4 regions of the Kitasatospora sp. NPDC127035 genome follow, and region 1 is predicted to be linked to each of the others. Evidence: riboswitches for the same ligand, from Rfam matches in the RefSeq annotation. Region 1 holds a riboswitch; each other region holds the start of a gene.
What was found. Region 1 has a riboswitch for cobalamin ahead of ACFWIC_RS09870 (ABC transporter substrate-binding protein). Riboswitches for the same ligand answer to the same signal wherever they lie in the genome.

Region 1 (3,432 bases):
CTGGCACTGGAGCACGAGCAGCTGTCGGCGCCGGCCCGCTACCGGGTGCTCGACCTGCTGATGGCGTGCGTGGAGGGTGAAGCCGACCTCAGCGCCTCGGCGGCCGGCCACCCCGACATCGAGGAGGAGTGCTGCGACGCGGTGCGGCGCGGGATCCCGCTCTTCTACGAGGAGTTGGCCGCCGGGAGCACGCCCGGTGCCGGCGAGCCCGCCTACCTCATCCTGCGTGCCCTCGGCGAGGACACGGAGCGGCTGGACGGCATCCGGAAGGCCGGTCTCGGGTAGGCGTTCCCTGAGGTGTGCCTCGTGATCCGGGGGCCGGGCGGTGATGCCGACCGGCCCCCGGATCATGTTCGAGCGGTCCCGCCAGGTGGCCGCCGGCCGATCCCGGACGCGGCCCGGAAGGCCGGGTGGGAGACGAAGGGCAGCGCCCCGGGCACCGGGGCCGACGCCGACCACGAGCCCCGGAAACTGATCGGCGACGCCGACCGACCGTTCTCGGCCACCCGGGCGCGCTCGCCGACGAACCATCCGAACGATCGCCCCAGGTACCGACCGACACCGACCTGACCACGCCTGATACCTTGCAGTGGCCATGGTGTTCGGGAAACCGGTCTGAGTCCGGTGCGGCCCTCGCCACTGTTGCCGCGGAGTGCCGCGGCCCTCGCTGACCGGCTCTGCCAGCGGTCAGGGCCACTGGGTCGGCTGGAAGAGCCACCCGGGAAGGTCGGCTGCGGCGTGTCGATGCGGAAGCCAGGAGACCGGCCACGGCGCGACATGTTCCACGAGGGTTTTGGAGAACACGTGCCCAGCGCTCTGCCGTACCCGTTCCGTTCCATACGTTCCGCACGTCCCGTAGGTGCCGTAGGTCCCACAGGTCCGGTACGCGTCGGCCGCGCGGTCGCGGCCTTCCTGTTCACCGGTGTGCTCGGCGCCTGCGCGGGCGCCCCCGCACCCGACACGCCCAGTGCGACGGCCGGCAGTGCCGGGCCGGTCACCGTGAACAACTGCGGGACCACCGTGACGGTCGGCGCGCCGCCCGAGCGGCTGGTGACGCTCAATCAGGGTGCGACCGAGGTGGCCCTGGCCCTCGGCCTGGAGTCCCGCATGGCCGGTACCGCCTATCTCGACAATGCCGTCCCGGAGAAGTGGAAGGCGGCCTACGACTCCGTGCCGGTGCTCTCCAAGGACTACCCGACGAAGGAGAAGCTCCTCGCGGCGCGGCCCGACTTCCTGTACGCCTCCTACTCCAGCGCGTTCACCGACAAGGTCGCGGGCACCCGGGACGAGCTGGGCGGCCAGGGCATCCCGTCGTACCTGTCCCCGTTCGGCTGCTCGGACAAGAGCCAGGTGCCGCCGCCGACCTGGCAGGCGATGTGGGGCGAACTGAACGACGTCGCCAGGGTCTTCGGTGTCACGGAACGGTCCGCCGCGATCCAGCGGCAGCAGGAGCAGCAGCTGGCCCAGTTCACGGCGACGGCCGCGGGCAAGGGCCTGAAGGTCCTGTGGTTCGACTCGGACACCAAGGCACCGTTCGTCGGCTCCGGCCACGGCGGGCCTCAGCTGGTGCTCGACGCCGTGGGGGCCCGCAACGTCTTCGCAGACCTGCCCGGTGCCTGGCAGAACGTGAGCTGGGAGAAGGTCGTCGCCGCGGACCCGGACGCCATCGTGCTCGCGGACGCCGACTGGGACACGGCCCAGTCCAAGATCGACTATCTGCAGGGCGACCCGGTGCTGAGCAAGCTCACCGCCGTGCAGCGCAAGGCCTTCGTGGTGGTGCCGTTCTCCGAGTCGACCCCCGGTGTGCTGCTCGCCGACGGTGCCGCCCGGGTGTCGGCGGGACTGGGCCGACTGCACCCGGGATCATGACCGCCACGTCCCCTCCCGCCGTGCGGCTCACCGGTCCGGGCCGCACGGCGGCGGCCCTGGCCGTCGCCGCAGCCCTGCTCCTGGCCACCGTGCTCCTCGGTCTGGCCGTGGGCTCGCACCACGAGCCGGTCCGGACGGTGATCGACGTCGTGGTGCGCCGTCTCGGGCTGGGCGACCCGCACGTGACGCTGCTGGACGACCAGATCGTCTGGCAGTTGCGGCTGCCCCGGGTTCTGGGAGCGGCTGCCACCGGCGCCGGTCTCGCGGTCTGCGGTGCCGTGCTGCAGACGCTGACCGGGAACGACCTGGCCGATCCCTTCCTGCTCGGGATCTCGGACGGAGCCGCCGCCGGCGCGGTCACCGTGATCGTCCTCGGGGTCGGCGTGTCCGGCGCCGTGGGAACGGGCGCGGTGGCGACGGCGGCGTTCGCCGGCGCCCTGCTCGCGGCCGTCGTCGTGCTGGCCCTGGCCGGTGCGCGCACCCGGACGCTGCCGACCACCCGGACCGTGCTCGCCGGCATCGCCGTCGGGCAGATGTGCGGGGCCTACACCTCGTTCGCCGTAATGGTCCTCGGGGACCGCGACGCGGCGCGCGGTGTCATGGAGTGGACGCTGGGCTCGGTCGCCGGCGTGCGGTGGCCCACCGCCGTCTTCCTGACCGCGGTCGCGCTGGCCGGGGTCACGGTCCTGGCATCCTCGGCCCGCGACCTGGACGCCTTCGCCTTCGGCGAGACCGCCGCCCGCTCCCTCGGCGTCCACGTCGAGCGGACCCGCTGGGTCCTCGTCGCCGTCGCTGCGCTGGTGACCGCGTGCCTGGTCGCCCACACCGGCGTCATCGGGTTCCTCGGCCTGGTCGTACCGCATGTGGTCCGTCTCGTCTGCGGCCCGCGCCACGCCGTCCTGCTGCCCGTGTCGGCGCTGACGGGTGCGTCACTCCTGGTGGGCAGCGACATCCTGGCGCGCTCGGTCCTCCCCGACCGGGAGATTCCCGTCGGCGTCATCACGGCCGGGCTCGGAGCACCCTTCTTCGCCTGGCTGCTGTGGCGCCAGGGCCGGGCCGACGGGAGGGGGCGGTGACGGTGACGCACCCCGTCGAACTGCGCGCGGAGGGACTTCGTGTGCGCATCGGCGGAGCCACCCTGCTGGACGCGGTGTCGCTCACGTTCGGCCCCGGCCGGATCACGGCCCTGCTCGGGCCCAACGGCGCCGGGAAGTCCACCCTGCTGCGCGCGGTCGCCGGACTGACCCGTCCGAGCGCCGGTCGGGTCCTCCTGGACGGCGAGGACCTCCACGCGCTCACGGCCCGCCGACGGGCCCGACAGGTGGCCTTCCTGGAGCAGCAGGCGGACACCCGGCTGTCGCTGCCGGTCCGTCAGGTCATCGAGCTCGGCCGCACCCCGCACCGCAGCCGCTGGCCCGTGCCGGCGAACACAGCCGCCGACGCCCACGAGCGGGCCGTGTTCGCCGACGCCGTGGCCGCAGCCGACGTCGGCCATCTGCTCGACCGCTCCTGGCCGACGCTGTCGGGTGGCGAGCGGCAGCGGGTCCAGCTCGCGCGGGCGCT
Region 2 (3,432 bases), on a different contig from region 1:
CATCCGGTTGCACGCGCGGGCCGGGCGGCGGGCGCGGGGCCTCCACAAGATCGGGCAACAGAGGCCAAACCGACTGGCTTGATCTTAGTGGCGGGTCCATGCCACTCGTGACCGGGGAGGGAGGGAAGGGAAAGCGGGGAGGAAAGGGAGAGGGGAAGCGGCCGCGGCGACCGGGGAGCCGCCGCGGCCGGGTGGACCGGGCCGGGCGCGCTCAGAGGAAGGGCGTGAGCCAACGGCGGAGGGTCTCCTCGTAGCGCTCCGGGTCGGTGTTCCAGAGTGCGGCGTGGTCACCGCCGGGAAAGGCCTGGAGGTTGACCACGTCCGGGCGCCTCCCGGCGAGGCGCTCGGCCGCGCGGAACGGGGCCACCGGGTCGTCCGGGCCGTGCAGCACCAGGGTGGGGACCCGCAGGTCGGTGCCGTCGGCGAGGCGCGCGAAGTCGGCCAGATCCAGGCCGGTGCGTCCCTCGGCGGCGAGCGCGCCCAGTTCGGCGGCCACGCCCCGGTAGCCGGCCCGGGCCGCACCGCGCCGCGCGCCGGCCGGCCAGTCCAGCACCGGCGAGTCCAGGATCAGGCTGCTGATCGAGCCTGCCCAGCCGGAGCGGGCGGCGGCCTGCAGGGCCGTGGTGGCGCCGAGCGACCAGCCGTAGAGGACGACCTTGCCGGCGCCGCTGTCCAGCGCGCGCCGGATCGCCGCCTCGACGTCGCGCCACTCGGTCTCGCCGAAGTGGCCGAGGCCGTCCGGGGAGGCCGGCGCACCCGCGTCGCCCCGGTAGCTGACGGCGAGCACCGGCAGGGCCAGCCGCCGGAGCAGCGGGAGCACCGGGAGAGCCTGGGAGCGGTCGGCGCCGGGGCCGTGCACCAGGATCACCCAGGTGCCCCGCGCGCCGTCCAGCCGCCAGGCGGGCAGCGCACCCAGCTCGCCCTCGACGGCGGTCTCGGTGAACGGGATCCCGAGCGCGGTCGTCGGGTCCCCGAGATGGACCCGGGGGGTGAAGCGGACCTCGGTACCGGGCGTGAGGGTGCCCCGGTCCGCCCGGAGCAGGCGGCGGGTGACGCCCTTCCCGTCGCTGTGCAGGACCTCGCCGACGACCGCGTGCCCGTCCTCTCCCCACTCCACGGCCCAGCGGCCGGGGCGTTCGCTCTCCGGGCCGCGGGTGAAGCCGACCCGCCCCGCGCCGAGGGTCAGGACCTGCACCGGGCCGGACCTCGCCCGGGCCGCGACGGCCGGGTGGACCATCCGCTCGGACGCCCGCCGGCCGATCACCAGCACGGCCGCCCCCGTACCGACGGCGGCGGCGGCCACGGTGGCCGCGATTCCCCAACGCATACTCGCTCCCCGCAGTTAAGTCCCGGTGCCGGAGGGTGTTCTGGCCCCAGTCCACTAGCGGCGGCGGCCGGTGGCCAGTAGGACACGGCCGTCCGTGTCAGATCGGGAGCAACGTCACACCGGGGCGAGAGCCTCCGGGGCGGGCCCGCGCGGGGCCGGCGCGGGGGCCGCGCGAGGACCGGCGGTGTGACCGAACGCTCCGTGACCTCGGTTGACTCCCGGTTCGGGGGCGTGATGGGATCCTTCAGCCATACGGAGGCAAGCAGAGGAAGCCGGTGCGAGTCCGGCGCGGTCCCGCCACTGTCACCGGGGAGCACGTCCGGACAATGCCACGGCGAGCCGTCAGAAGCCGCTGGAAGGCCCGGGCGTGCGTCCGACCCGGAAGCCAGGAGACTCTCGCCCCCGGTACGTCGATCCAGGGCGCGGACCCTGAGTGAGGACACCCACGCGATGCAGCCTGCCCCGGCCGCGACGACCCGCCACCGCACCCCGCCGTGCGTCCGCTGACCCGCGCCGCCGCGTTCGCCGCGGGCGCAGTCGCCGGATACCTCGCCGACACCCGGCTCGGCGATCCTCGCCGCGGCCACCCGGTCGCCGTCTTCGGCACCGCCGCGAACCGGCTGGAACGGCGGATCTGGCGCGACGACCGCGCCACCGGCACCGCCTACACCGCGCTCTGCGTGGGCACCGTCGCGGCCGGCGCCGTGGCCGCCGACCGGCTGCTCGGCCGCCGGCCGCTCGGGCGGGCCGCCCTGGCCGCCGCCGCGACCTGGACCGTGCTCGGCGGCACCTCGCTGACCCGGGAGGCCCGGACCATCGGCCGCTCGCTCGCCGCGGGCGACCTGACGGCGGCCCGGGAGCGGCTGCCGCACCTGTGCGGCCGCGACCCGAGCACCCTGGACGAGGCCCAGCTGGCCCGCGCGGTGGTCGAGTCGGTCGCCGAGAACACCGCCGACGCCGTGGTCAACGCGCTGGTCTGGGGCGGGCTCGCGGGCACACCGGGCCTGCTGGCGTTCCGCGCCGTCAACACCCTGGACGCGATGGTCGGCCACCGCTCGCCCCGGTACGCCCGGTTCGGCTGGGCCTCCGCGCGGCTGGACGACGTGGCCGGCTGGCCGGGCGCCCGGCTGACCGCGCTGCTGACCGTCGCCGCCGCGCCCGAACCGCGCACCGCCTGGCGGGTCTGGCGGCGGGACGGCTCCGCACACCCCAGCCCGAACGCGGGCCAGGCCGAATCGGCCTTCGCCGGTGCGGTCGGCGTCCGCCTGGGCGGGACGCTCCGGTACGGCGACCGCGTCGAGCACCGGCCGGTGCTCGGCGAGGGGCTCCGGCCGGTCGGGGTGGACGACATCGAGCGGGCCTGCGTGCTCTCCCGACGGGTGGGCGCGCTGGCGCTGGGTACGACGGTCGCCGGGCATCTGCTGCTCCGGGCGGCCCTGAGCAGGAGAAGGGGTGGGGCATGAGCAACGCACTGCTGGTCGCCGGGACGACCTCGGACGCCGGGAAGAGCGTGGTCACCGCCGGCATCTGCCGCTGGCTGGCCCGTCAGGGCGTCCGCGTCGCGCCGTTCAAGGCGCAGAACATGTCGCTGAACTCCTTCGTCACCGCGGACGGCGCCGAGATCGGCCGCGCGCAGGCGATGCAGGCGCAGGCCGCCCGGGTGGAGCCCGAGGCGGCCATGAACCCGGTGCTGCTCAAGCCCGGCGCGAACGGCCGCAGCCAGGTCGTGCTGCTCGGCCGGGCGGTCGCCGAGGTCGGCGCGCTGGACTACCGCGACCGCAAGCCGGTGCTGCTGGAGCGGGCCCTGGAGTGCCTCGCGGACCTGCGCCGCCGGTACGACGTGGTGATCTGCGAGGGCGCCGGCTCGCCCGCCGAGATCAACCTGCGGGACCGGGACATCGCCAACATGGGCCTGGCCACCGCCGCCGGGCTGCCGGTCGTCGTGGTCGGGGACATCGACCGGGGCGGGGTGTTCGCGGCGATGTACGGGACGCTGGCGCTGCTCTCGGCCGAGGACCAGCGGCACGTGGCCGGCTGGTTCGTCAACAAGTTCCGCGGCGACGCGCGGCTGCTCGCCCCCGGGCTGGAGATGCTCCGCGAGCTGA
Region 3 (3,432 bases), on a different contig from region 1:
GTTGTGGCGGACGGTGGTCAGATCGGTTCCGGTCAGGGCCAGGACGGCCTGCTCGGTGGCGGCCGCGTCGGCCTCGGCGGTCGACTCGTCGGGGCCGAAGCCGCCGTCCTCGCCCTGGCGGGCGGCCAGCCAGGCCTTGGCGGTGGCCTGTTTGGCCCCCTGCCCGACGGCCTTCAGCGTCTGGGCCGCGGCGGCGGTGCTCGTGGTGTCGCCGGCGGCGCCGACGTAGGGGGCGTAGGAGCCGTCGGCCTGCTGGCTCGCGGCGAGCTGGTCCGCGGCCTTCTTCGCGGTGGGCTCGAAGCCGGCCGCCGGGCGCAGGGCGAGGACGGCGAGGCCGGTGGCCACCGGGTCGGACTCGCAGTGGCCGCCGGCCACGATCATCGAGCCGGCGATGCCTCCGTCGGCGCACTGCAGGACCGTGAAGCGGGCGAGCGTCGCGGCGGGCGGCGTGACCCCGGCGCGCTGCAGGGCGATCACGGCCCACGCCTGCACCCAGGGCGAGGCCGCACCGTGGAAGTCCCCGGCCGCGGTGCACTCCCCGTTCTCGCCGGCCGCGACGCACACGTGGTCGGTGAGCGCGGCGATCAGGTCGCGGCCGCCGAAGTCCCGGGGGTTGCCGTCGGTGCTCTCGGCGACCAGGGCCAGCAGCGCGGCGGCCTTGGAGTCGGGCTTGCCGCTCGGCCCGTCCGGGTACAGGAAGGCGTCGGTGTGGGCGGCGAGGTAGGCGACGACCTTGCGCAGGGCCGGGTCCTGGGTCCCGGCGGCGGCCAGGGCTGTCGCGGTGAGGGCGGTCCGGGGGAAGTCGGCCCCCTCGAAGGCCCAGTTCCCCATGTACTCGCCGTTGACGAGGCGGCCCGCCAGCCAGGCCGCCGCGGCGGCGGGGTCTCCCGCGGGCGGCGGGAGGGTCGGGCTCGGGGACGCCGACGGCGACGCGGAGGCGGACGGCGACGGACCGGTGTTCCTGGCCCGGACGGAGTCCGGGGTGAAGGAGGGCGCTCCGCTCGTCCCGCCGATGTCGGTGCCGCCGTACACCCAGGCCTCGACCTCGCCGGGCTTGGGCTTCTGCGTGCCGGCGCCGTAGCGGCTGTAGGACCAGGTCGCCTGGCCGGGCTCGGCGATCCAGTAGGACCAGTACGCCGTCGCCTGGGGGGTGTTGACGCAGGGTTCCTCGGCGACGGTGGGGTACTGGGTGCCGTTGCCGAAGGCGCCGTTACCGAGCCGGCAGATGAAGGCGGGGCCGTCGTGCTCGGTGCCGGTGGTGGTGAAGCCCGCGTTGTGCAGCAGGTTCATCCCGGTCGTGGGGTGGGCGTCGCAGCCGCGGACGACTCCGCCGCCCCAGTGGCCGAAGTCGACGGCGACGATCGCTCCGGTGGTGGCGGTGCACTCCTCGATCGGGTCCGCGGCGGCCCTGCCGGGGTGTCCGAGCAGGACCGTGCCGCCGGCGGCGATCGCGACGGCACCGGTGGCCACCAGGGACGTGAACCCCCGGGCTCTGTGACTCGTACGACTGCTGCTGGCCCTCACCGGCGACTCCCTGATCAGTCGTCGGGATGCCACAGCGCAGCCGACGGCCTCCTTCGCGCGGGGCCGTTCTGACCGCGTCGTAGTCCACGACGACGCAAGCACTCCTGGAACAAGGCCCCGGCGCAGGCATTCCGGCTCACCAGCCCGGGGTGGGGCGGGTCTACGGTTGCGGGTCAGCGCCGGAATCGGACCGGCTTCCCCTGACTGCCGAGGATGAAAAAGCATTTCATCAGACCACGCTCGCGGAGTCGGCGTCAACGAAGCGTCATGTCTCCTTTCCCACCTCGTGACTGCCCCGCCGGTGCGGTAGCGTCCGCGGTGGCCGAGCGGGGGAATCCGGTGTGAATCCGGGGCTGACGCGCAGCGGTGTGGGGCGGTGACCGTGCCGGCCCGAGCCCGAATGCCCGCCCGGCCGCGCAGCATCAGCGAAAGCCAGCCCACGCGATCCGGGCGGCGGCCGCCCCAGCCGCCGCGCGCCCGACCGGGCACCGGGGCCGGGGCCGGATCGGCGCCCGCCACACCAAGGAGCCGTTCCGTGCCCGTTCCCGCCTCCTCGCGCTTCGCCTCCTCACGCGCCGCCTCCTCACGCGCCGCCTCCGCGGTGACCGTCTCGCTGGCCGCCGGCGCCCTCGTGCTGTCGGCCGTCCCCGCCCACGCGACCGCGACCCCGGCCCAGATAGCCACCTCGAAGAGCACCGGCGTCACCTACCTGAAGTCCCTCCAGGCCGCGGACGGGAGCTACGTCACCGGCGGCGGGCTCTCCAACGAGTGGGCGTTCAGCGCGCTGGCCGCCGCCGGTACGGCCGCGGCGGACGTGACCCCCGGGGGCGACGCCACCAAGAACGCCCGGCTCGTCTACCGCAACCAGCTCGCCGCCGCCACCTGGCCGGGCGCCTCGCCGGTCGTCACCGACTACGAGCGCGGCGCCCTCAACGCGTACGCCGCGGGGATCGACCCCGCGCGCGTCGGGCCGGGCCGCAACCTCGTCGCGGACCTGGTCGCCTACTGGCAGACCGCCGAGCCCGGCTACTACGGCCCCTCCGCCAACTTCAACGGCACGGTCTTCGGGCTGCTCGCCCTCGGCGGCGCCAGGACCCAGGGCGGCGGGCAGCGCGTCCCGCAGGCCCTGCTGGACGCCTCGGTCGCGACCGTGCGCGCCAACCAGCACACCGACGGCGGCTGGAACTACAGCAAGGCCGCCGGCGACCCCGTCGCGCTCGGCCAGGGCAGCGACATCGACATGACCGGCGCCGCCATGGCCTCGCTGTGCAGCGGCGGCGTCCCCAACACCGACTCCGCCGTCGTCGCGGCCAAGAACTTCCTGAAGGGCAAGCTCGTCGCCTCCGGCGCCTTCCACTCGATGTGGGGCGCCAACACCGACTCCAACGGCTGGGCCGTGTCCGGCCTCAACGCCTGCGGGATCAACGCGCAGGGCGTCGACTTCACCAGCGGCACCGGCAAGACCCCGATCGACTTCCTGATCGCCCAGCAGTTCAAGCCCGGCGGCGGCTTCAAGTACCTGCCCACCGACACCACCCCGTCCCCCTACGCCTCCGTGGACGGCCTGCGCGCCGTGGCCGGCGGCGGGTTCACCGCCACCCCGCCCGCGCCGACGGCGGCCGGTGAGCCCGCCTGGGCCGCCACCACCGGCTTCACCTCCGGCACCGCCGCCCGGCTCGCCCTCGTCGTGGACAACGGCACCGCCCCGCTGAAGGTCTGCGCCGTCACCCTCACCCCGACCGGCGCCACCACGACCCTGGGCGCCGTCCTCGACGCCGCCGCGACCGCCACACCGAGCGGCTGCGTCACGTCGGTCACGCCGTCCACCGGCAGCGGCACGATCACCGCGGTCAACGGCACCGCCAACAGCGGCGCGTCGACCTGGAAGGTGAGCCTGGACGGTGCCGC
Region 4 (3,432 bases), on a different contig from region 1:
GCCAGCGGGGTGGAGAGCAGCAGGCGCTCCAGCCCGCGGCCGGGGGCCAGCCAGGCCGGGCGCGGGCGCAGCCGCAGCAGCACCCGGCCGAGCACCAGCTCGTCCGGGACCGCGCCGTAGCTGCGGCTGTCGCTGTCGACCGGCCGGTTGTCGGAGAGCAGCCACCAGCCCTTGGGGCGCCGGGCGTCGGCCCGTTTGACCACCAGCAGGTCCTGCTGGAACGGGTGACGGAACACCACCACCGCGCCCGGCCTGATCCGTGCTCCGTACCGGACCAGCAGCTGGTCCCCCTCCCGCAGCGTCGGCACCATCGAGTCGCCCGCCACGTCGATCAGCCCGAACGGCGCGCCGCCCCCCGGGGTGCCGTCCTCCGGTTCCGCGCTCCGTGCCACGACTCGTCCTCCCGGCTCGCGCCCGCGTCCTCGGCTCCCAAGTCTGCCGTACGGACCGTCACCCGCCGGTGTCCGGATTGGCCGGGTTCCGGCTCGGCCTTTTGCCCTAGGCCCGCCGCCCGATCGCGAAACCCCGCGACCGGCGGGGTAATCTCGGCCGCGGGAAGACGATCTAAGGAAGGACTCCCATGTTCTCTCGTCTGTTTGCACCGCGTGCCACCGCGCACGCCCACTGCGACCTGCCCTGCGGCGTGTACGACCCCGCCCAGGCGCGGATCGAGGCCGAGTCGGTGAAGGCCACTCAGGAGAAGTACCAGGCCAACGAGGACGCGCACTTCCGCGCCCGCGCCGTCATCATCAAGGAGCAGCGCGCGGAGGCCGTCAAGCACCACATCTCGGTGCTCTGGAGCGACTACTTCAAGGCCCCGCACTTCGAGAAGTACCCGCAGCTGCACCAGCTGATCAACGACACCCTGAAGGCCGCCTCGGCAGCCAAGGCGTCGACCGACCCGGCCACCGGCCAGGCCCTGCTCGACCTGATCGCCGAGGTCGACAAGATCTTCTGGGAGACCAAGCAGGGCTGACCCCCGGTCAGCACCCCTCGGCCGCCCCCGTCCGCACCGCCGGACGGGGGCGGCCGTGCGTTCTCCGCGGGTCGGGCCCCGCCGCCGCCCAGGCCCGCGTCCGCGGCCTGCCCGGGCGGTCCGCGTCCGCGCCCGCCCCGGTAAGGGTTACCTGACCGGAGCGCTTGTTATGCTGCCTGGGCGTCCCGAGGGGAAGCCGGTGCGAATCCGGCGCTGACCCGCAACGGTGAACGGTGCCCCGCACCGTGAGTCCGACCGCCCCGGGGCGCCGACCTCCCGACAACTCGCCGTGGACTGCGAGGGGATGCCGCCCCGGCGTACCCTCCGCCCGGACGTGCCGCCCCGCGCCGCCCCGGCCCGAGGCGAAGGCGCGCCGCTTGTGAGCACCACCGCCACCGCACCCCCGATACCGGCCGCCGCGCCGCCCGCGCCCGGGACACGCCGGACACCCACCGCGCCGCTGGCCGCCGGCCTGGCCGCGGCCCTGCTGCTCTCGCTGGTCTGCGCCGTGGCGGTGGGCTCCTCCGGACTCGGCTGGGCCCGGGTGCTGCGACTGCTCGGCGCCGGCCTGACCGGCGGCCGGCTGGAGGCCGACGAGGCCGCCGCCTACGCGATCGTCTGGGAGATCCGGCTGCCGCGTGCCGTCCTCGCCGCCGTGGTCGGCGCCGGACTGGCCGCCACCGGGGTCGCGGTCCAGGCGATGGTCCGCAACGCGCTGGCCGACCCCTTCGTGCTCGGCATCTCCTCCGGTGCCTCGGTCGGCGCCAACGCCGTGCTCATGCTGGGCGCCTTCGCCTCGCTCGGCGTCTGGGCGCTCTCCGTCTCCGCCTTCGGCGCGGCCCTGCTCGCCATGGTGCTCGTCTACCTGACGGCCCGTACCGCCTACGGCCTCACCCCGCTGCGCCTGGTGCTGACCGGCACCGCGATGTCCTACGGCTTCTCCGCCGTCACCGCGCTGATGGTGTTCGCCGCCGCCCGCGGCGAGGCCGCCCGCTCCGCCATGATGTGGCTGCTCGGCAGCCTCGGCGGGGCCACCTGGGGCTCGGTGCCGATCGCCGCCGTCACCGTGCTCGCCGGACTGACCCACCTGATCTGCTCCGCCGGGCGGCTGGACGCGCTCGCGATGGGCGACGAGACGGCCGCCTCGCTCGGAGTCGACCCGGACCGGCTGCGCCGCGAACTGTTCGTCGTGACCGCCGCCGTCACCGGCACGGTCGTCGCGGTCAGCGGCGCGATCGGCTTCGTCGGGCTGATGGTCCCGCACGTGGTGCGGATGCTGGTCGGCGCCGGCCACCGCCGGGTGCTGCTGATCGCGCCGCTCGCCGGGGCCCTGCTGCTGGTCTGGGTGGACATCGTCTCGCGCACCCTGCTGGCCCCCGCCGAACTTCCGGTCGGGGTGGTCACCGCGGCTCTCGGGGTGCCCTGCTTCCTGCTGCTGATGCGCCGCCGCGGCTACTCCTTCGGAGGTGGCCGATGAGGGCCGTCCGCACGACCGTCCCCGACCTCACCGCGGACCCCGCCCTGGACCTCGCCGTCGACCGCGTCTCGGTCGAGCTGGCCGGCCTCCGGCTGGTCCACGACGTCACCCTGACCGCCGCCGCCGGGCAGGTGGTCGGCCTGGTCGGACCGAACGGCAGCGGCAAGTCCACGCTGCTGCGCTGCGTCTACCGGGCGCTGCGGCCCGCCGCCGGGGCCGTCCGGCTGGGCGGCGAGGAACTGCACGCGCTCACCGCGCGCGAGGCCGCCCGGCGGGTCGCCGCGCTGCCCCAGGAGCACTCCGCCGAGTTCGACTTCACCGTGGCCGAGGTGGTCGCCATGGGCCGGCTGCCGCACCGGCGCGGCCCGGCCGCCGGGCCCGCCGCCGGCGACGGCGAGCGGTGCGCCGCGGCGCTGCGCCGGGTGGGTGCGGCCCACCTCGCCGAACGGGGCTTCCTGAGCCTGTCCGGCGGCGAGAAGCAGCGGGTGCTGATCGCCCGCGCGCTGGTCCAGGAGCCGAAGGTGCTGGTGCTCGACGAGCCCACCAACCACCTGGACATCGCGCACCAGTTGGAGGTGCTGGCGCTGGTCCGGGAGGCCGGGCCGACGGTACTCACCGCGCTGCACGACCTCAACCTGGCGGCCGGCCACTGCGACCTGCTGTACGTGGTCGCGGCCGGGCGGATCGTCGCCTCCGGACCGCCCGCCGAGGTGCTCGAACCCGGACTGCTCGCCGAGGTGTTCGGGGTCCGCGCGACGCCCGTCCGGCACCCGGGGACCGGCGCCGTCCAGCTGCTCTTCGACCGACTCGCCAAGTGACCCCCCGTTGATCCAGCAAGGAACCGCCATGCGTACCAAAGCCGTTGCCGCCGCCGCCCTGCTCGCCCTCGCCCTCACCGGCTGCGGCGCCGAGATAGCCCCGAGCGGTGACGGCGCCACCGCCTCCGCCCACTACCCGGTGACCGTCCGCAACTGCGGCA

Region 2: linked by a shared signal. The riboswitch ahead of ACFWIC_RS22030 (cobalamin biosynthesis protein) and the one ahead of ACFWIC_RS09870 (ABC transporter substrate-binding protein) in region 1 are both predicted to bind cobalamin.
Region 3: linked by a shared signal. The riboswitch ahead of ACFWIC_RS21400 (prenyltransferase/squalene oxidase repeat-containing protein) and the one ahead of ACFWIC_RS09870 (ABC transporter substrate-binding protein) in region 1 are both predicted to bind cobalamin.
Region 4: linked by a shared signal. The riboswitch ahead of ACFWIC_RS13150 (iron ABC transporter permease) and the one ahead of ACFWIC_RS09870 (ABC transporter substrate-binding protein) in region 1 are both predicted to bind cobalamin.

The regions. Positions count from the first base shown of each region.
Region 1 is NZ_JBHXDN010000011.1:66,463-69,894, forward strand. It holds gene ACFWIC_RS09865 (WD40 repeat domain-containing protein) at 1-285, shown strand, start outside; cobalamin riboswitch at 580-785, shown strand; gene ACFWIC_RS09870 (ABC transporter substrate-binding protein) at 805-1,869, shown strand; gene ACFWIC_RS09875 (FecCD family ABC transporter permease) at 1,866-2,945, shown strand; gene ACFWIC_RS09880 (ABC transporter ATP-binding protein) at 2,942-3,432, shown strand, end outside.
Region 2 is NZ_JBHXDN010000032.1:22,874-26,305, reverse strand. It holds gene ACFWIC_RS22035 (alpha/beta hydrolase) at 212-1,327, opposite strand; cobalamin riboswitch at 1,592-1,723, shown strand; gene ACFWIC_RS22030 (cobalamin biosynthesis protein) at 1,822-2,790, shown strand; gene ACFWIC_RS22025 (cobyric acid synthase) at 2,787-3,432, shown strand, end outside.
Region 3 is NZ_JBHXDN010000030.1:79,621-83,052, reverse strand. It holds gene ACFWIC_RS21400 (prenyltransferase/squalene oxidase repeat-containing protein) at 1-1,470, opposite strand, end outside; cobalamin riboswitch at 1,628-1,781, opposite strand; cobalamin riboswitch at 1,854-1,930, shown strand; gene ACFWIC_RS21395 (hypothetical protein) at 2,060-3,432, shown strand, end outside.
Region 4 is NZ_JBHXDN010000015.1:48,831-52,262, reverse strand. It holds gene sodX (nickel-type superoxide dismutase maturation protease) at 1-311, opposite strand, end outside; gene sodN (superoxide dismutase, Ni) at 581-976, shown strand; cobalamin riboswitch at 1,118-1,254, shown strand; gene ACFWIC_RS13150 (iron ABC transporter permease) at 1,356-2,453, shown strand; gene ACFWIC_RS13145 (ABC transporter ATP-binding protein) at 2,450-3,271, shown strand; gene ACFWIC_RS13140 (ABC transporter substrate-binding protein) at 3,300-3,432, shown strand, end outside.